Linked DNA regions of Variovorax paradoxus. The protein of the gene in region 1 purifies or fractionates together with the protein of each later gene. This does not show direct contact. Links are inferred from orthologs where the notes say so. Each region holds a gene or a part of one and is shown in the gene's direction. Other genes may lie near its edges.

Region 1 (9,660 bases):
CGCAGGACTTGACCGGGTAGATGAACAGGCGCGCGATGGTGGCTTCGAGGTCGAAAGCGGGCTGGGACACGGTGGGGTTCCTTGGAAATCGGCGGCAATTGTCCCGCATCGCGGAGGTGCCACCTCGGGGCGCGGGCGTAGTCCATACAATTGTTCGATGGCCCTCCCTCCAGAAGTTTGCATTCGCGGCGCCGGCATCGTCGGCCGTACGCTGGCCCTGCTGCTCGCGCGCGAGCGTGTGCGCGTCGCGCTGGTGGTGCCGCCGGCCGCTCAGGGCAAGGAAGACATCCGCGCCTATGCGCTGAACACCGCCTCCCGCACGCTGCTCGATTCGCTGCGCGCCTGGCCCGACGCCGCGCACGCCACGCCGGTACACGAAATGCTGGTGCACGGCGACGAAGGCGGCCGGGTGCAGTTCAGCGCCGCGCGCCAGAAGGTCGACGCGCTGGCATGGATCGTCGACGTGCCCGCGCTCGAACAGCAACTGGCCGACGCGGTGCGCTTCCAGCCCCTCATCGAGGTCGTGACCGAGCCCGTGGCCGCGCCGCTCACCGTGGTGTGCGAAGGCAAGGCCAGCACCACGCGCGAGGCGCTCGGCGTGAGCTACGAAGTCACCCGCTATCCCCAGCATGCGATTGCCGCCCGGCTCGAGGCCGAGCAGTCGCACGACGGCATCGCGCGCCAGTGGTTCAACGACAAGGGCGAAGTGCTCGCGCTGCTGCCGTTGGGCGGCGTGCACGGCAAGACGGTCGCGCTGGTCTGGTCGGTCGACCAGCTGCGCGCGCCGGCCCTGCTGGCGCAAGCCGACGAGGAATTCAACGCCGCCGTCACCGAGGCCAGCCACGCGGCGCTCGGCGCGCTCAAGCTCACGAGCGAGCGCGGCGCCTGGCCGCTGGCCCGTGCCATCGCCGACCGATGGACCGGCGCCATGCCCGGCCAGCCGACCCGCTCCTGGGCACTGGCGGGCGACGCCGCCCACACGGTGCATCCGCTGGCCGGCCAGGGCCTGAACCTGGGCCTGGCCGACGCGGCCGCGCTGGCCGACGTGATCCGCAACCGCGACTACTGGCGCAGCGTGGGCGACGCCCGCCTGCTGCGCCGCTACGAGCGCGCCCGCCGCGCCGACGTGCTGCAGATGAGCCTGGCGACCGACGGATTGCAGCAACTTTTCTCGCACAACCTGGGTCCACTGCCTGCATTGCGCAACTGGGGCATGCGCGGTTTCGACCGCACGCGCCTCGTCAAGCACTGGATCACGGCGCAGGCGATGGGCCTGAAGGCCTGACGCCCTGCTTTCTTCTCGAATCGAACCAACGGATCTTCCGATGACACTCGCACGCAACCTCCTACTCGCCGCCTGCACGCTGGGCGCCGTCGTGGCCGCCACGGCCGGCGAAGCCGAGATCCGCAAGAACCTGCCCTCGCGCATCCCGCAGTTCCCGGCCATCGACGAAGTGTCGAAGTCGCCGATCGCGGGGCTCTACGAAGTGCGCGTGAACGGCTCGCAGATCTTCTACACCGACGAGCAGGGCAACTACCTGATCCAGGGCAACCTGATCGACGTGAAGTCGCGCAAGAACCTGACCGAGGAACGCGTCGAGAAACTCAGCGCCGTCGCCTTCGACCAACTGCCGCTGAAGGACTCGATCAAGATCGTGCGCGGCAACGGCAAGCGCAAGCTCGCGGTGTTCGAAGACCCGAACTGCGGCTACTGCAAGCGCTTCGAGAAGGACATGAAGACGGTCGACAACGTGACCGTGTACCTGTTCCTGTACCCGGTGCTCGGCCCCGATTCGAACATCAAGTCGCGCGACATCTGGTGCAGCAAGGACAAGGGCAAGGCCTGGGGCGACTGGATGGAATCCAGCACCAAGCCCACCACCGCGCCGAGCAGCTGCGACGTGACCGCGCTGCAGCGCAACGTCGAGTTCGGCCGCAAGTACAACATCACCGGCACGCCCACGCTGATCTTCAGCGACGGCACACGCACGCCCGGCGCCATTCCCGCAGAGCAGGTCGAGAAGCAACTCGCCGCTTCGTCGAGCTGATGGCGGCGAAGGCTCCTGTGCGGCGCAGTGCCGCCGCCGTTGCCGCGCCAGTGGCCGGCGTTCGTTTTCGCGTCGAATGCGCGGACCTCCATGCGCGCCTGTTCGGCGTGACGCTCACCATCGACGCGCCCGCCGCGCGGCAGCGCGTGTCGCTGCCGGTGTGGATTCCGGGCAGCTACCTGGTGCGCGAATTCGCCAAGAACCTGCAGGGCCTGCGCGCCACGCAGGGACGCCGCAAGCCGACGCTGACACAGCTCGACAAATGCAGCTGGCTGGTCGAATGCACGCCCGGCCAGCCGCTGGTGCTGAACTACCAGGTCTGCGCCTACGACAACTCGGTGCGCACCGCCTGGCTCGATGCCGAGCGCGGCTTCTTCAACGGCACCAGCGTGTGCCTGCGGGTCGAGGGCCAGACCGATGCGCCGCATGCGCTGGAAATCGTCGCGCCCGTGCTGGCCGACGACGCCCCGCGCTGGTCCTGCGCCACGGCGCTCGTGCCGCTCAAGGCCGACAGGCACGGCTTCGGCAGCTACCAGGCCGCCGGCTACGACGAGCTGGCCGACAGTCCGGTCGAGATGGGCGCGTTCTGGAGCGCCGAATTCGAGGCCTGCGGCGTGCCGCATCGCTTCGTGGTCGCGGGCGCCGCGGCCTCGTTCGACGGCGACAGGCTCATCGCCGACACCAAGGCCATCTGCGAAGCCGAGATGCGCTTCTGGCATGGCGACAAGGCCGGCAAGCGCGGCGGCCCGAAGCTGCCGATCGACCGCTACGTGTTCATGCTCAACGCCGTGGACGACGGTTACGGCGGCCTCGAGCATCGCCACTCCACCGCGCTGATCTGCAACCGCCGCGACCTGCCGCAGCGCGGCGAAAAGAAGAAGCAGCCCGAGGGCTACACCACGCTGATGGGCCTCATCAGCCACGAATACTTCCACACATGGAATGTCAAGCGCATGCGGCCCGGCGAGTTCGCGCGCTACGACTACAGCCAGGAAAACTACACGCAGCTGCTGTGGTTCTTCGAGGGCTTCACCAGCTACTACGACGACCTGCTGCTGCGCCGCGCCGGCCGCATCGACGACGCGGCCTACCTGCGCCTGCTGAACAAGACCATCAACCAGGTCATGCAGACGCCGGGCCGGCTGGTGCAGCCGGTGGCCGACGCGAGCTTCGATGCCTGGGTCAAGTACTACCGCCAGGACGAACAGACGCCCAACAGCACGGTGAGCTACTACACCAAGGGCGCGCTGGTGGCGCTGTGCTTCGACCTCACCTTGCGCCACGAAGGCAAAGGCACGCTCGACGACGTGATGCGCCACCTGTGGACGCACGGCGGCGGCGGGCCGATCAGCGAAGCCGACATTGCCGCCGCGCTGGAGGCAGTGAGCGGCCGTTCGTATGCGGTGGAACTCGCGCGCTGGGTGCATTCGACCGAGGAGCTTCCGCTCGCGCAGCTGCTGCGCGCGCACGGCGTGGCCACGCTGGAAGACCCTTCGCAGCAGGCTCAGGCGCTGGGCCTGCGCGTGGCCGAAGCCAACGGCAGCGTGCAGGTGAAGGTGGTGCTGCGCGGTGGCCCCGCCGAGAAGGCCGGCTTTTCGGCGAACGACGAGTGGATCGGCATCGAACTGCCTGCCGTCGGCAAGCGGGGCCAGCAGCGGCCGGCGCAAGCCTGGCGCATCGCCAAGCTCGACGATCTGGCGCTGTACCTGGGCGACGCGACGAAGTGCACGGCAATCGTGGCGCGGGACCGCAAGCTGATCAGGCTGCCGCTGGCGCTGCCGACAAATGCGACCACCTGGCGCCTGTTCGCGCACGACGCCACCAAGGTGGCAGGCTGGCTGGCCGGCTAGGCGTTTTCGGCCGCGGCCGGGTGCCGCACGAACATCATCGGCTGCGGCTCGCCGACCAGCACGCAGGGTTTGCCGGTCCTGCGGCAATGGTCCTGCACACGCCAGTAGGCGTCGTGGCTCACGCAGCCGGTCTGGCAGATCACGAGGTCGGCGGCACGCAGGCTGGCTTCGAGCGCGGCGGGGTCGTCCGCATCGCCTTCCCCGCCATCGTGGTGCAGGTAGCGTCCTCCTGCGATCTCCACCAGCTGGCGAGCGAGCGAAGGCGCCTCGTCGTCATGGCCGACGCACAGCACGGCTTTCTCGCGCAGGTCGGCGGGCGCCTCCGGCCGGGGCGGCCGCAGGTGGCGCCGGCTGCCCGGCGACAGCAGCGCATTCAGCCGCTTGGGCAGGGCCGCACCCGCCGCGGCGCGCGCGGCCAGTTCCTCGCGCACGATGACAATGGCTGAATCGCGCGCCACCAGCGCGCCGCGCAAACGGACGATCTGCGCCTCGAGCCTTTCGATCAGCGCGGCCTGCTCGGCCAGCAGGCGCGAGCAACGCTCCTGTGCCCTGGCATAGGCCCGCAGCAACACGGCATGTTCTTGCATCGGGAACTCCATGGCGGGCATTCTAGATGAGAGCAATTCTCAACTGAAGACCCTGCGATGGTCAGTGCGAAACCGACTTCGAGAACACGTTCACCACCACCACGCCCGCAATGATCAGCCCGAGCCCCGCGATCGCCGGCCCGTCGAGCTTCTGGCCGAACCACAGCCAGCTCACGAGCGAGATCAGCACGATGCCCACGCCCGACCAGATCGCATAGGCGATGCCGGTCGGAATGGTGCGCAGCGTGAGCGAGAGGAAAAAGAACGCGACCACGTAGCCGGCCACCGAGGCCAGCGTGGGCCAGAGCCGGGTGAAACCGTCCGAGCCCTTGAGGAAACTGGTGGCAATCACTTCGGCCACGATGGCAACGAACAGGTAGGCGTAGTTGGAACTCATGGCGGGCACTCTATGGGAACTCGCCATGCCCTGCCACCGCGCCGGCCATGCTGGGTATAGTGAAGCGCGTTTTTCTTCCCCTTCCCCGGAGACACCATGAGCTACGAAAACATCGAAGTGCGGACCGAAGCAGGCAAGGTCGGCATCATCACCCTCAACCGCCCCAAGGCCCTGAATGCGCTGAACGACGCGCTCATGACCGAGCTGGGCCAGGCCCTGAAGGCCTTCGACGCGGACGATGCCATCGGCTGCATCATCCTCACGGGCAGCGAGCGCGCCTTCGCGGCCGGCGCCGACATCGCGGCGATGGCCAAGTACAGCTTCATCGACACCTACAAGGGCGACTACATCACGCGCAACTGGGAAACCATCCGCTCCATTCGCAAGCCGGTGATCGGCGCGGTGGCCGGCTTCGCGCTGGGCGGTGGCTGCGAGCTGGCGATGATGTGCGACTTCATCATCGCGGCCGACAACGCGAAGTTCGGCCAGCCCGAGATCAAGATCGGCGTGATCCCCGGCGCCGGCGGCACGCAGCGCCTGCCGCGCGCGGTGGGCAAGAGCAAGGCCATGGACATGGTGCTCACGGCCCGCATGATGGACGCGGCCGAAGCCGAGCGCGCCGGCCTCGTGAGCCGCGTGGTGCCTTTCGAGAAACTCGCCGACGAGGCGCTGGGCGCGGCGCTGATCATCTGCGGCTACTCGCAGATTTCGGTGATGGCGGCCAAGGAATCGGTCAACCGCGCCTTCGAGGGCGGCCTGAGCGACGGCGTGATGTTCGAGCGCCGGCTGTTCCACGCGCTGTTCGCCACCGTCGACCAGAAGGAAGGCATGGACGCTTTCCTGAACAAGCGTCAGCCGGATTTCAAGAACGCCTGATTCCGGCGCGCGCCGGGCTGCCGGCCGTGCTCAGCGCGTGAGCAGCGAGCGCAGCGCGTCGAGCGCCTGCGCGGGCGGCGTGCCGACGAGCGCGCTGCCGTTGGGCTGCGGTGTCCAGCGCACCTGGCCGCCAGCAATCTCCAGCACGGCGACGAGCGTGCTGCCCCGATAGAGCGACAGGCGCGCCTCGACCGGTGCGACGAGCGGCTCGTCGCCTGCCGCGGCCGAACGGGCCACCGTGCCGACGAGCGCGGGCAAGCCTTCGACGTCGCCGCGCTCGTGGCGCACGTCGGCACCCGGGCCTGTGAAGCTGAAGGATGTCCATCGATCCAGGGCCGTGAAGGCCGTGGCGCCTTCGCTCCGTGCGACCGCCTTGGGGGCTGCGGCACGTGATGCGGGGGCGCGCAGCGCGCCTGAGGCGTCCGCGCTCGGGCTGCCGCCCTGGTACTGCGGGGCGGCCGCTGCTGCTGCCGGAGCAGGTGCAGCAATCGGCGCAGGTGGTGGCGGCGCGACGCTGGGCGCGGGCGCTACGGCCGATGCCGGGGCCTCGACGGCATAGGCGCGGCGGCGTTCGTTTTCTACGCGCTCTTCACGTTGCTCGTCGCTGCGCGCGGGAGCGGCCTGCTCGGCCACTGCGGCTGGAGGCGATGCAGGAGCCGGCGCGACGGGCGCAGGAGCCGCCTGAGGTGGTGGTGGTGGCGCAGGGCGACGAACGGTATCTGCATCTGCACCAGCGATGCCAGGAGCTTCCTTGGAAAAAGCATCGCGCTGGGCCTGCGCTTGTTTCTGTTCAGCAGCAGGCGCTCTTTTTGCGGCAGCCGATGGCGGCGGTGCCTGCTGAGGTGCGGCCGCAGCGGCTACTGGCGGTTCGGCCGGAGGCGCGGCCTCTGCCGCGGGTTGAGCCGGCGCAGAAGCTGGTGGCGGGGCCGCCGCCGGTGCCGCGGCGCCGGCAACACGCGCCTCGCCATCCAGCTGCGCATCCGGCACCGGCTCGCGATGCCAGAGCACCGTCACGAAAGTCGCCAGCAGCACCGTCGCGAAAGCCGCATTCCACGGCATGCGCGAACGCGGCTCCCCGCCACCCCCGAACACGCGGCGCCACCACGGCGCGGCGCTCGCGCTGTTGGCGGCAGCGTTCTTTGCAGCCGGCACGGTGGCGGCAAGGTTGTGCGCCATCTTCAGGATGGCATCGCGCGTGCGTGGATCGGGCGTCGCGTTGCTGTCGGGCGCATGGTCCAGCGCGCGGCGCAGCGCCGGATCGCGCAGGTCGCCGCCGTCGTCGCGGTCGAAGCCTGTGGTGCTGCTCATGCCCGCTGCTCCAGCACCGCCAGGTAACGCGCCATGCAGCCGCGCAGCTTCTGCAGGCCGTAGCGCAGGCGGCTGCGCACGGTCTCGAACCCGATCTCCAGGCTCGCGGCCAGCGCCTCGACGGTCAGGCCGTCTTCATGGTGCAGCAGGAACGCAGCACGCTGGTCGGTCGGCAGTTCGTCGAGGCAGGCGAGCAAACGGCGGCCCGCGGCGCGCCAGAACGCGAGTTCCTCGGCCGACGGGTGCGCGGCAGCGTCCACCGCGCCGCGCACGCCGCGGTCGAGCGTGGGCACGGGGTCGCTGTCGTTGTCGGGATGCGCGTCGAGCGCCACTTCGCGCCCGCTCACGCGCAGGCGGTCCATCGCGAGGTTGTGCGCGATGGTGAAGGCCCAGGTGCGCCACGTCGCGCCCTGCGGCGAGAAGCTGTCGCGCGCAGAGATGATCCGCACCCAGGTGTCCTGGAACACCTCATCGGCCTGCGCCGCCAGCCGCGCGCCCAGCAGCCGCTTGACGAAGCGGAACAGCCCGCCTTCGTGGCGCGCGTAGAGCACGTCGAACGCGGCGGCATCGCCTTGCGCGTAGGCCAGCATCAACTGGTCGTCGGGCATGGCCTGTCGCTCGGTGGCGCTGTTGGCGGAAGGGGCGCGGGGAAGCGCGGACATCGGAGGATTTTCACCTGAGCTTGTACGTGCGACGAACCGCATCGGGGTTCGGGCCGGCAAAAATCGACTCGAAGAAACCGCAGGCCGTTGAACTCGGGCAAAAAGCTGGGCTATAATTTTGGGCTCGGCACCAAACAATGCCGAACGGCTCTTTAGCTCAGTCGGTTAGAGCGATGGAATCATAATCCACAGGTCCGCGGTTCGAGTCCGTGAAGAGCCACCAACAATAAAAGCCTTGCAGGTCAATGACTTGCAAGGCTTTTTTCTTGCCTCGGTGGATAATCCGCGCCGATGCCAGCCCCCTCCCGCCCCGCACCGACCATGCTTGCCGCCCGCGCAGGCCTGATCCGCTGGGTCTTGCTGTGGTTCGCGCTGTCCCTCGGCGTGGCCATCGCGTCGCCGGTGGTGCATCCCCAGGCCGTGGAGCTGGTCTGCTCGAGCGCCGGCGCGGTCAAGGCCATCGTGCACACCGACGATGGAGCGCAAGAGCTGGGCATGGGCCATATGGACTGTCCGCTGTGCGTGCTGGCCGGCGCGCCGCCCGTGACACCCACGGTCGAACTGCCCGTGCTCATGCCTCTGTCCCATGCGGTGCGGCCGGTTCCAGCCGCGCACATTGCAGCGGCCGCCGCGGCGCCCCTGCCGGCGCGCGGGCCTCCTTCGCTCTCCTGACGCTTCCCGTTTCGTTCGTTCGCGCCTGTCCGTGATGCCCTCGCCTGAGGGCAGCTTCATGGCATCGCGCGTCCCCGCACAACGCATCGATCGGCGCTCGCGCACGGGCGCCAGAGAGCTTTTTCCTCATGACTCATTCCACGCTTTCACGCCGCGGCCTGCTGCTGTCCGGCGGCACCGCGCTCGCGGCAATGGCCCTCGCTGGCTGCGACAGCAAGGTGCTGCCCGCCAGCTTCAACGGCATCGACATCAGCGGCGCCAAATATGCGCAGGACTTTCGCCTGACCGACCCCGACGGCCGCGAGCGCACGCTGGCCGACTTCAAAGGCAAGGCCGTGATGATGTTCTTCGGCTTCACCCAATGCCCCGACGTGTGCCCTACCGCGCTGGTGCGCGCCGCCGAGATCAGGCGGCTGCTCGGCGCCGACGGCGAGCGCCTGCAGGTGATTTTCGTCACGGTCGACCCCGAGCGCGACACGCCAGTGGTGCTCAAGGCCTACACCCAGGCGTTCGACCCGAGCTTCATCGGCCTCTACGGCGACCTGCAGAAGACCAGCGATACCGCCCGGGACTTCAAGGTGTTCTACAAGAAGGTGCCGACCGGTTCGTCGTACACCATGGACCATTCCGCCTTCAGCTACGTGTTCGACCCCAAGGGAAAGATCCGCCTCGTGCTGCGCCACGAGCAGAGCGCGCAGGAATGCGCGCAAGACCTTCGCCAGATCCTCGGATCGGCGTCCGCCTGATCTTCGCCATCACTTCAAACCCAGGAGATTCTTTTCATGAAACCCATCGCACACGCCCTCCTCGCCGCCGCCGCGCTCATCGCCGCGGCTTCCGCCCATGCGCAAGTCACCGTCAAGGACGCGTGGGTCCGCGCCACCGTGCCGCAGCAGAAGGCCACCGGCGCGTTCATGCAGATCAATGCGGCGAAAGACACCAAGCTGGTGTCCGCAAGCTCGCCCGTCACGCCCGTGGTCGAAGTCCACGAAATGGCCATGCAGGACAACGTGATGCGGATGCGGCAGGTTCCCGCCATCGAGGTGCCCGCCGGCAAGACCGTCGAGCTCAAGCCCGGCGGCTATCACGTGATGTTGCTCGACCTCAAGCAGCAGGTGAAGGAAGGCGACACCGTGCCGCTGACGCTGTCCTTCGAAGGCAAGGACGGCAAGCGCGAGACGGTGGAGGTGAAGGCGCCGGTGCGGGCGCTCAATGCGTCAGCGCAGCCGGCTGCGGCGCACAGCGATCACAAGCACTGAT
Region 2 (9,789 bases), 5.6 Mb from region 1 along the record:
TCGTCGCCCACCACCTCGCGCATCACGTTCGCGGCAAAGCGCGCCTCGGCCGCGTGGTTCACGGTCGGCGGCGACGAGCGGTTGAAGTACACCTCGGCCGTGCAGCCATGCGCCGCCGCCACGCCCGCCGCCACTTCGCGCAGGCGCGCCTCGATCTTGTCGATGGCCTCGATGGAGAAAGTGCGGATGGTGCCGCCGACCGTGGCCACGTCGGGAATCACGTTGGGCGCGTCGGAGCCCTGCAGCTGCGTGACGGCCAGCAGCGCGCGCTCGGTGCTGGGAATGGTGCGCGCCACGATGATCTGCAGCTGCTGCGCGAGGTTGACGACCGCCGCCACCGGGTCGATGCCCGTGTGCGGCATCGAGGCATGCGTGCCGCGCCCGTGCACGGTGATCTTGTACGTGTTGCTCGAGGCCATCAGCGCGCCTTCGTTGAGCGCGAAGCGGCCCACGTCGCCCACCGGAAAGTTGTGCAGGCCGAAGACCGCGTCGCACGGGAAGCGCTCGAACAGGCCCTCGTCGATCATCTTCTTGGCACCGGCCTTGCCCATCTCCTCGGCGGGCTGGAAGATGAAATGCACGGTGCCGTCGAAGTCGCCAGGCCCCTGCTGCGACAGGTGCCACGCGGCGGCCAGCAGCATGGTGGTGTGGCCGTCGTGGCCGCAGGCGTGCATGCGGCCGGGGTTGGTCGACTTGTGGGCGAATTCGTTGGCCTCGTGCAGCGGCAGCGCGTCCATGTCGGCGCGCAGGCCGATGGTGCGGTTGCCGGTGCCCTTGCGCAGCACGCCGACCAGGCCCGTGCCGGCTATGCCGCGGTGCACCTCGATGCCCCATTCGGCGAGCAACTTCGCGACCTTCTCGGAGGTGCGGTGTTCCTCGAAACCGAGCTCGGGGTGGGCGTGGATGTCGCGCCGGATCTCGACGAAACGCGAGATGTCGGCAAAGGAATCGGCGATGTTCATGGCGGGGCGTGGGCTGCGAGTCAGTCGTTCGACCGGAAGCGAACGATTCTGGCGCAGCCGCCCGCCACGCGCATGCAGGCTTACGCGAGTCGGCCTTCCTGCCTCAGCTTCATGCCGATGCGGCGGATCTCCGCCTCGCCCTGGTCGAGCGCCGCGCGGCTGGTGTGCACCGAGTAGTGCCCCATCACCAGCTCGTGCGGATGCTTCACCGCCGAGCCCAGCACGAAGGCGGTGTCGCCGTGGGCGACGAAGTCGATGGCGTCATTCGACTCTTCGAACACCGCCAGCTCGCCGGCGCCGATCGGGCCGCCGCGCGCGTCGCCCGTCCCGAGCCCGCCCGCGTTCACGGCCACCCAGCCCACCGTGTGGCCGGCAGGCGGCGTGTAGCGCCAGCGCTCGCCGCCCTTCAGCTCGACGGCCAGGTAGTTCATCGACGCGGGCGCGGCGATGGCGCTCTGCGCCGCGCCGTGGCGCCCGAGCAGCACGCGCGCCGGGCCTTCGCGCGGCACCTGCGCGGGCGCGAGATACATGCTTTGCGCCGGTGCGTTCTCTTCCGAGGGCGGCAGCGCCACCCACAGCTGGAAGCCGCGCACGCGCTTGACGCCCGGCGCGGGCGCGCCGGTGTGCCACACGCCATTGCCGGCGCGCATCCACTCGACACCGCCGCCGCGCAGCGTGCCTTGCTCGCCGGTCGTGTCTTCGTACAGCGTGTCGCCCTCGATCAGATAGGTCAACGTGGCGATGCCCGAGTGCGGATGCAGCCCGAAGCCCTTGTGGCCGCCTTCGGTGTTGAAGCCGAACAGGTCGAGAAACACGAAGGGCTTGAGGAATTCGCCCAGGTCGCCGGGGCTCACCAGCCGAGTGATCGAGCCGTGCGAACTGCCGCGCGTGCGGTAGACCACCGCGCGGGCCTGCGTATCGACAGCCGTGGTCATGCGGCCTCCCTTGCGGTCTTCAGCGCCTTGGCCCACCAGGCGATGTCGTCGAGCATGCCGGTGGCCGCCTGCGCGAGATGCGGGAAGTCGCCGAAGCTCTTGCCCTGCTTCCAGATGCCCATGAACTCGACCATGCCGATGTGCACCGCATGGCGCACCGGCGCCATCTGCATCTCGACCGCCACCAGCCGCAGTTGCTCGACCGCGCGCGCCGCGCCCACGCCGCCATAACCCACGAAGCCGATTGGCTTGCGGATGAACTCCTTGTAGGCCCAGTCGATCGCGTTCTTCAGCACCGCGCTCGGGCCGTGGTTGTATTCGGGAGTGACCACGATCAGGCCGTCGAAGCTGGCCAGCCTGGCTTGCCAGCGCTGCGCGGCCTCGTTCTTCACCGGCCCCCAGGCGGGCGAGGACGCCTCGTTGAAGAAAGGCAGCGGATGGTCGCGCAAGTCGACCAGTTCGAAGGCGAGATCGGTGCGCTGCTGCGCGATCTCGTGGATCCATTGCGCGGGCTTCTCGCCGAAACGACCTTCGCGGGTCGAGGCGATGACGATGCCGATGCGGGGTTGTTGTTGCTGGGTCATGGGGTGCTCCTTTGGATGGAATCGGGAAGGGATGAAGGAAAGAAAGGTCAGGCCGTCGCGAGCCGCGACACCGGCCGCAGGCGCCAGGCCACGAAGCCAGACAGCAGCGCCAACACCACCGCCGGCGCGGGGTTGCCGCCGATCAGCACGAGGTGCGTGGCCACGGCGCAGACCATGGTCGCGGCCAGCAGCAGGCCGCCGAGGAAGCCGGTCGCCGGCACGAGCAGCAGCAGCGCACCGCCGATCTCGACCAGGCCCGTCAGGTAGCGAAACCACTGGCCGAAGCCGATGGCGTCGAACACCTGAACCATCTGCGGCACGCCGGCCAGCTTGGAAGTGCCGGCCGCGCCGAAAGCCACGGCGAGCAGGATGCGAACGCCCCAGACGATGCGGCGCTGGGTGGGGGAAGCAAGGGATGAGGAAGTCATGGGCACAAGGTTAGGCACGCACCCATTGATCGACTAGACGGTAGAGTCGGATTGCACTCGTCCGGAATTCGAAGAAATGAACACGCCATCCATGCTCGACCTCAACGACATCGCCATGTTCGTGCAGGTGGTGCGCTACGGCAGCTTCGCCGAGGCGGCGCGCCGCCTGGGCGTGCCGCCGAACACGCTCAGCCGGCGCATCCAGCAGCTCGAATCGCAGCTGGGTACGCGGCTGATGCAGCGCTCCACGCGCAAGCTGACGCTGACCAGCGCGGGGCAGGATTTCCATGACCGGTGCGCGGGGGCGGTGGACGGGCTGGTGGCGGCCGGGCAGGAGTTGGTGGCTGGGGGGCAGGCGCCGAGTGGGCTGGTGCGGGTAGCGGCTACCGCAGACTTTTTTGACTTCTTTCCCATGGAGTGGGTCGCGGAGTTCTTGCGAACCCACCCGCTGGTTCGACTGGACTTCGTGCTCAGCGATGCAGTGGTCGATCTGATCGCGGAGAACATCGACATCGCCTTTCGCGGCGGCCCGCTGAGCGACTCCAGCTATGTTGCGCGTCGGCTTGTCACCCGCAGCGGTGGCTTGCTTGCGAGCCCCGCATACATCGCTGCTCGCGGCGCGCCCACGACCTTGCAGGATCTGGCGCACCACGATTGCGTAACGGCCGCCCATCCAAGCGGTCATGCCACATGGCGATTGACCGGTCCCGACGGTATGGAGGAAGAAGTTCAGGTCAAAGGCCGATTTACGGGCAATACCGCGCAAGCACTGCGCAAGGCCACGCTGGCCGGGCTTGGCGTCGCACTGCTCCCGCCCGCGATGGCGACGTCTGACGAGCAAGCCGGGTTGTTGGTGCCTGTCCTGCCGCAATACCAATACCAGGGCCGAGGGCTGAACGTGGTTTATCCGAGCCGCAAGCACCTGCCGCTCGCGGTGTCGGCCTTTATCGAACTGGTAATAGAGAAGTTGGAAGGCAACCCGGAGATCTTTCCAACCGCATTGCGGCCACACCAGTCCTAGACCGATTTTTGTGTGATTTAGTTGGCAATTTTTAGGTAACAGCCCTATTTCGGTGCAGTTTCTCGAGACATTTGTGCAGTGCTTGCTTTACAAGAGACGTTTTGAAACAACCTTTTCGGGACGGATCAAGGTTTGGCCACCCTCATTCCTGCTTTGGGCAGTTGCGTGTCGCGCATGTCTCGTGGCGAAAAGCGTCTTGCCGAACGGCTTGAGCAAAAGCTCGATGACGACTATCTGCTCTGGTATGACGTGCCCGTCGGCCCCAAGCGCTCGCACCCCGACTTCGTCGTGCTTCACCCACGCCGCGGATTGCTGATCCTCGAAGTCAAGGATTGGCATCTGGACACGATTCGCCAAGCCAGCAAGGGGCCTTGGGAAATCCTGGCCGAAGGTATTCCCAAGACAGTCAGCAATCCTGCGGAACAGGCCCGCCAGCATGCGCATCACGTCGTCGATGCGCTCAAGCGCGACGCCCAACTCATCCACGCCGAGGGCAAGTGGCAGGGCATGCTTACCTTCCCCTGGAGCTACGGCGTGGTGCTGACCAACATCACGCGCAAGCAGTTCGAGGCGGCTGAACTGCATCGGGCCATTGAAGAACACCGGGTGGTGTGCTCGGATGAAATGACGGAGAGCGTCGACCCCGAGGCACTGCAGAGCCGCTTCTGGGGCATGTTCCCGGTACTCATGCGAGGCGCGCTGTCGCTGCCTCAGATCGATCGCGTCCGATGGACCCTGTTCCCCGAGATCCGGGTCCAGAACCAGGGCCTGCTGTTCGACGACAACGATGCCGAAGCGCGCATCCCGGAGCTGCTGCAGGTCATGGACCTTCAGCAAGAGCAACTCGCTCGCAGCCTTGGCGACGGGCATCGCGTGATTCATGGGGTTGCCGGGTCGGGCAAGACAATGATCCTGGGGTACCGCGCCGAGTACCTCGCCAAGAGCGTCACGAGCAAACCCATCCTCGTGCTTTGCTACAACGAGCCGCTGGCCGTCAAGCTCGCATCGGTCATGGAAGCCAAGGGCTTGAGCGACCGGGTGCATGCGCGGCACTTTCACAAGTGGTGTCGGGATCAACTCGTGACATACGGCCTGTTGCCGACAGAAAAAATGAGCACGTCCCAGCTCATGGAGGAATTCGTCGATCGTGTCATCCGCGGCGTCGACAAGAAGCAGATCCCTTCGGGCCAATACCAGGCGATCCTGATCGACGAAGGCCACGACTTTCAGCCCGAATGGCTGAAACTCGTCACGCAGATGGTCGATCCCGAGACCAACAGTCTCCTGCTGCTCTACGACGACGCCCAAAGCATCTACGAGCGGCAACGCACCAAGCAGTTCAGCTTCAAGAGCGTCGGCATCCAGGCCCAGGGACGCACGACGGTGCTGAAGATCAACTATCGAAACACCAGGCAGATCCTGCAGACCGCGAGCCTCATTGCCGCCGACTTGCTGACCGCCGAAGACAAGGACGACGACGGCATTCCGCTGCTGCGCCCCGTCAGTTGCGGCCGCGAAGGGCATGCGCCCTTGGTGGTCCGCCTGCCCTCGCTTCGCGACGAAGCAGTCAAGGTGGCCGAGTTGCTGAGCACGGCGCACCAAGAGGGCCATGCATGGGGTGACATGGCCGTGATCTGCCGACAGTACGCTGGCATGGAAGAGTGCGCGAATGCGCTCCGGTTGCGAAAGCTTCCGCACCAGGTCCGCAAGGGATCGGGAGATTTCAAGCCCAATGCGGACACCATCAAGATCATGACGATGCACGTCAGCAAAGGGCTTGAGTTCCCGGTTGTCGCGGTCGTCGGAAGCGGTGCGATGCCGCGCGAGACTGATGACGAGCGGGAGGAGGCAAGGCTCTTCTATGTGGCGGCGACACGCGCGACACAGAAGCTTTTCATCACGGTGAGCGGCGATGCCGCGTTCGGTAAGCGCCTCTGAATCGAACCCTGAGCCTTCACAGAGTTCGTGGGTTCATTCAGGCGCGAAATCTCGGTGGCGGCCATTCGCGTGAAAATGCCCTCCCATGAAAATCGAAAAAGACACCGTCGTCACCATCAAGTACAAGGTCTCCGACGCCCAGGGCAAGCTCATCGAGGCGAGCCCCGAGCCGATGGCCTACCTGCATGGGGGCTACGAGAACACGTTGCCCAAGATCGAGGAAGCGCTCGACGGCAAGGAAAAGGGCTATCAGACCGTGCTGAATCTCTCGCCCGAAGACGCCTTTGGCCAGCGCGACGAGACGCTGGTGCGCAGCATTCCCAAGACCGACTTTCCGCCGGGCGTGAAGGTGGGCGGGCAACTGCAGGGCCGGCTCGACGACGGAACCGAGCATGTGTTCACCGTGATGAAGATCAAGGGCCCGGTCGTGCTGCTCGACGGCAACCATCCGTGGGCGGGCAAGGCGCTGAAGTTCAGCCTGCAGGTGACGGACGTGCGCGCCGCGCTGCCGGTGGAAATCGAGCACCGGCATGTGCATGGCGCCCACGGGCACCATCACTGAACTGCTTCTTCTAGCTGCTGCTGCCGCGCGGCACCGGCTTCACGGGGCTTAGTGCAAGCAGCCGCTGCAGGCCGGCCTCATAGGCGGCGGCATCCATTTCGCTGCTGTCCCTTGCCACCAGGTAACTGAGCCCGAAGCGCTCGGTGGCCTGGGTGTAGAGGCGGTAGAAGCGCTCGTCTTCTTCGATGCGCGTCAGCTTCTGCCACGGCACGACGGCTGGCTTGCTGCTTTGAGGTGCACTCAGGCTCAGCCCCTGCGCGCTGATCGTCACCTCATGAATGCCGACGGCACGGGTCGCGGAGCGCGTGACCGACCGATGCAGCGCGCGCGCCACGCGGTCCCGCATGGCGGGCTGGACGCGTGCCCTGCGACGCGAGCCCAGGGCTGCGATGCGCTCGACCAGACGCGCGCGGAAAAACCACAGCACCAGCCCCGACAGCACGATCGCCACTGCCGAACTCACCCAGAACTCGGCACGAACCGGCCTGGGTTCGAACGCGTAAAGAAGCCCGATGGCGAGCACGGGCGCGGCCATCAGCAGCACCGAGAGTGCGCGTGGCACCAGCCGCTGAACAGCCGCGTGAAGGCGCTCCGACTGCCGGTCGTGTTCCGCGAGGCGGCGTTCCAGCGCCGCATCTCCGAGCAGCTCCGCGTCTTCCGGCGCCAGCCTGAATCGCAGTTGCAGTGGTTCGTCCATCTCGTTTCTTACTTCTTCTTCCAGAACCTGGCGTCTTCGTCGATCTTCGCGAGCGCCTTGGCACACGCCCTGGCCCCGGCCGCATGGCGCGCGCTGAACCAGCCCACCGCGAACCACGCACGGGCATCGCGCTCGGTCGCCTCGCGATACAGCGCAAGCGCCACGGCTTCGTCGTTGAACTCGCCCAGAGCGTCCTGCGCGGGGCGCAGCGCCTTGAGATAGCGCTCGGCACCGTTCTTGTCCGCCGCCTCGAACAGCGGGGAGACGAATTCAGCAAGGTAGCGCAGGCGCTTGAGCCGCTTGCGCACGCGGTGCTGGCTTTCGGTGTCCAGCGATTCGAAGCGTTCGCCGTCGCGCATCACCTGCTTGTGCAGGCCCTGCAGCCGCTTGCGCAGCAGGCGCCGGGCGGCATCGGCATCCAGGGGCGTCGGCACCGGTGGGGGCGCTTCTTCACCATCGCTTGCCGGCGCGGCCTTCGCGGGGCCGGCTGCGGTAAAGCCGATCAGCGACACCAGCACGTTCTGGAACGCCGCGGCGCGCACGACGTCTCCGGCGGAAGACACGCTGGTCGCCGCCGCGTCGCCCGCCAGCGGATCGAATTCCGGCGCCCCCGCCTCGCGCAGCCGCGGCTGCGCCAGCTTCACCACCTGCTCGCGGTCGCGCAGCTCGCCGAGCGCGCGGAAGGCGTCGACCAGGGGCGGCTCCCATTCGCTGGCATCGAACAGGCCCGAGGCGGTGTCGAGCCCCGCCAGTTCGCGCAGCGCGGTACGCAGCCGGCGGATGCCGATGCGCAGCTGGTGCACCTGCTCTTCGTCTTCGCTGCCCGCCGCGATCTCGCTCGCGTTCGGCAGCATCTGCGCGAGGCACGAGGCCACCACCGCCTGCTGGATGGCGCGACCGTCCGGGTGCTGGCTGCCAAAGCGCGGGGGTTCGGCCTTCACCGCTTCCACTGTTTCCTGTGCCGACAGCAGGCGCGCGCCACGCTCGGCCTTCGACACGGTGCTGAACCACAGCCCGTGCTGCTGCGACCAGCGCCGCGCAAGCGACACCAGGCCTTGCACGTCCCCGTGCTTGAGTTCCAGCTCCAGTTCGCACACCGGCGATGCGCGCTGCTCGGGCGTGCCGGCGTGCGCGACGACCTTGCCGACGTCCAGCGCCATCTCCACCACCGCGCCGCCGAGCCCGGTGACGCGCACGTCGCGCGTGAGTCGTACGATGTCGGTCGATTGCCGCTCGACCAGCGGCACGCCGCCGTCGCCGCTGCCATGCGCCAGCAGCTTCGCGAGCCGGTCACCCACGGGCGTGCCCTGGTGGCGCAGCGGGTCGATGGACGGCGTGGCACCGGCCGTGCCCAGGTCGACGTTGTGTTCCAGCCGGTGCAGCGCGTTGTCGCCGGTGGCCTTCACCGTCTGCACCCAGCGCCGGCCCTCCTTGCGCAGCCGCAGCACCATGCCGTCGGCGGCCAGCCGCTGGTCGGTGGTGTCGAAGTAGCGGGCCTGCAGGCGGGTGCGAACGACAGCGCCGCGCTTCAGGGCGGCTTCGACGGCCTTCAGGCGGCCGGCGGGAATGCAGAACTTGAACTCGATTTCCATAGGGCCCGATGATGCCCGCCCGTCGCGCGGCGGCGCCTAAATCCCCTGCCTTGAAAATCATGTGGACACCGTCCAGTTTTCTTGGTATCTTTTTGTGGACGGCGTACACAAGACGCCGGAAAAGCTCCCCGCCACCCTCCACAGACACAGGACGACCCCATGGCCAACAAGCAGATCTTCGTGAATCTCCCCGTCAAGAACCTCGACAAGACCAAGGCGTTCTTCGCCGCGCTCGGCTACACCTTCAACGCGCAGTTCACCGACGCCAACGCCGCATGCATGGTCATCCAGGAGGGCAGCATCCACGCCATGCTGCTGGTGGAGGATTTCTTCAAGACCTTCACGAGCAAGAGCATCGCCGACACCAGCAAGAGCACCGAAGTGCTGCTGTGCCTCTCATGCGAGAGCCGCGCCGAGGTCGACGAACTGGTGGCCAAGGCCAAGGCCGCCGGCGGCACCATCCCGGGCGAACCGAAGGACTACGGCTTCATGTACGGCCACGGCTTCCAGGACATCGACGGCCACCTGTGGGAGCTGATGTACATGGACCCGAACGCCGTCGTGACGCACCAGAACCAGTGACGTGACGCCACGCCGTTGAAGAAGCCGAGCGATGCCCATCGTTCCATACGCGCTCTTCACTGTTGCAGGGAGGGCCTCTACCAGACCACGACGGCGCCCCGATATTCCTTTCACCGGCACGGCATCATCGGCCGAGCCCCCCATGAAAAGGAATAGCCCCATGTCCGAACAAGACAACAGCCCCATCGTGCGGGTCGCCCCCCTCGGTTTCCCGTGGCAGACGATCGACCCGTTTTTGTTCTGCGTCTACCACGACGACGCCTACCCGCAAGGCAACGGGAGCATGGGCCCTGCCGCCTCGCTGGCCGGCCGCGACATCGGCCAGGACTTCAGCCGCAAGGACGGCTGGAGCATGTACCACGGCGACACGGTGCCGGGCTTTCCCTCGCACCCGCACCGCGGCTTCGAGACCGTGACCATCGTGCGCAAGGGCCTGGTCGACCACTCCGATTCGCTGGGCGCCACCGCGCGCTTCGGCGGCGGCGACG

The links.
Region 2: the proteins of L3V85_RS29190 (region 1) and L3V85_RS03020 purify together in Escherichia coli (affinity purification with mass spectrometry, with the first as the bait; 2 studies listed by BioGRID). This does not show direct contact. The link is inferred for Variovorax paradoxus from one-to-one orthologs.

What each region holds. Positions count from the first base shown.
Region 1 is NZ_CP091716.1:6,253,449-6,263,108, forward strand. What follows is about bases 320-3,186. They hold L3V85_RS29190 (DsbC family protein), read left to right. Parts: upstream 320-1,325; coding sequence 1,326-2,048; downstream 2,049-3,186. Other genes in these bases: L3V85_RS29185 (FAD-dependent monooxygenase), read left to right, coding at 320-1,285; L3V85_RS29195 (M61 family metallopeptidase), read left to right, coding at 2,048-3,186. In the rest of the region: L3V85_RS29180 (MOSC domain-containing protein), read right to left, coding at 1-70; more of L3V85_RS29185, read left to right, coding at 158-319; more of L3V85_RS29195, read left to right, coding at 3,187-3,898; L3V85_RS29200 (DUF2325 domain-containing protein), read right to left, coding at 3,895-4,485; L3V85_RS29205 (SMR family transporter), read right to left, coding at 4,547-4,882; L3V85_RS29210 (enoyl-CoA hydratase), read left to right, coding at 4,979-5,758; L3V85_RS29215 (hypothetical protein), read right to left, coding at 5,789-7,066; L3V85_RS29220 (sigma-70 family RNA polymerase sigma factor), read right to left, coding at 7,063-7,728; L3V85_RS29230 (DUF2946 family protein), read left to right, coding at 8,020-8,400; L3V85_RS29235 (SCO family protein), read left to right, coding at 8,529-9,146; L3V85_RS29240 (copper chaperone PCu(A)C), read left to right, coding at 9,183-9,659. UniProt on the Escherichia coli protein: Acts as a disulfide isomerase, interacting with incorrectly folded proteins to correct non-native disulfide bonds.
Region 2 is NZ_CP091716.1:601,969-611,757, reverse strand. What follows is about bases 4,696-7,691. They hold L3V85_RS03020 (FKBP-type peptidyl-prolyl cis-trans isomerase), read left to right. Parts: upstream 4,696-5,953; coding sequence 5,954-6,430; downstream 6,431-7,691. Other genes in these bases: L3V85_RS03010 (CYTH and CHAD domain-containing protein), read right to left, coding at 7,136-7,691; L3V85_RS03015 (hypothetical protein), read right to left, coding at 6,441-7,127; L3V85_RS03025 (DEAD/DEAH box helicase), read left to right, coding at 4,696-5,868. In the rest of the region: L3V85_RS03050 (M20 aminoacylase family protein), read right to left, coding at 1-962; L3V85_RS03045 (pirin family protein), read right to left, coding at 1,043-1,897; L3V85_RS03040 (NADPH-dependent FMN reductase), read right to left, coding at 1,894-2,481; L3V85_RS03035 (DoxX family protein), read right to left, coding at 2,529-2,909; L3V85_RS03030 (LysR family transcriptional regulator), read left to right, coding at 3,001-3,930; more of L3V85_RS03025, read left to right, coding at 4,063-4,695; more of L3V85_RS03010, read right to left, coding at 7,692-8,719; L3V85_RS03005 (VOC family protein), read left to right, coding at 8,879-9,301; L3V85_RS03000 (pirin family protein), read left to right, coding at 9,444-9,789. UniProt on the Escherichia coli protein: Folding helper with both chaperone and peptidyl-prolyl cis-trans isomerase (PPIase) activities. Chaperone activity prevents aggregation of unfolded or partially folded proteins and promotes their correct folding.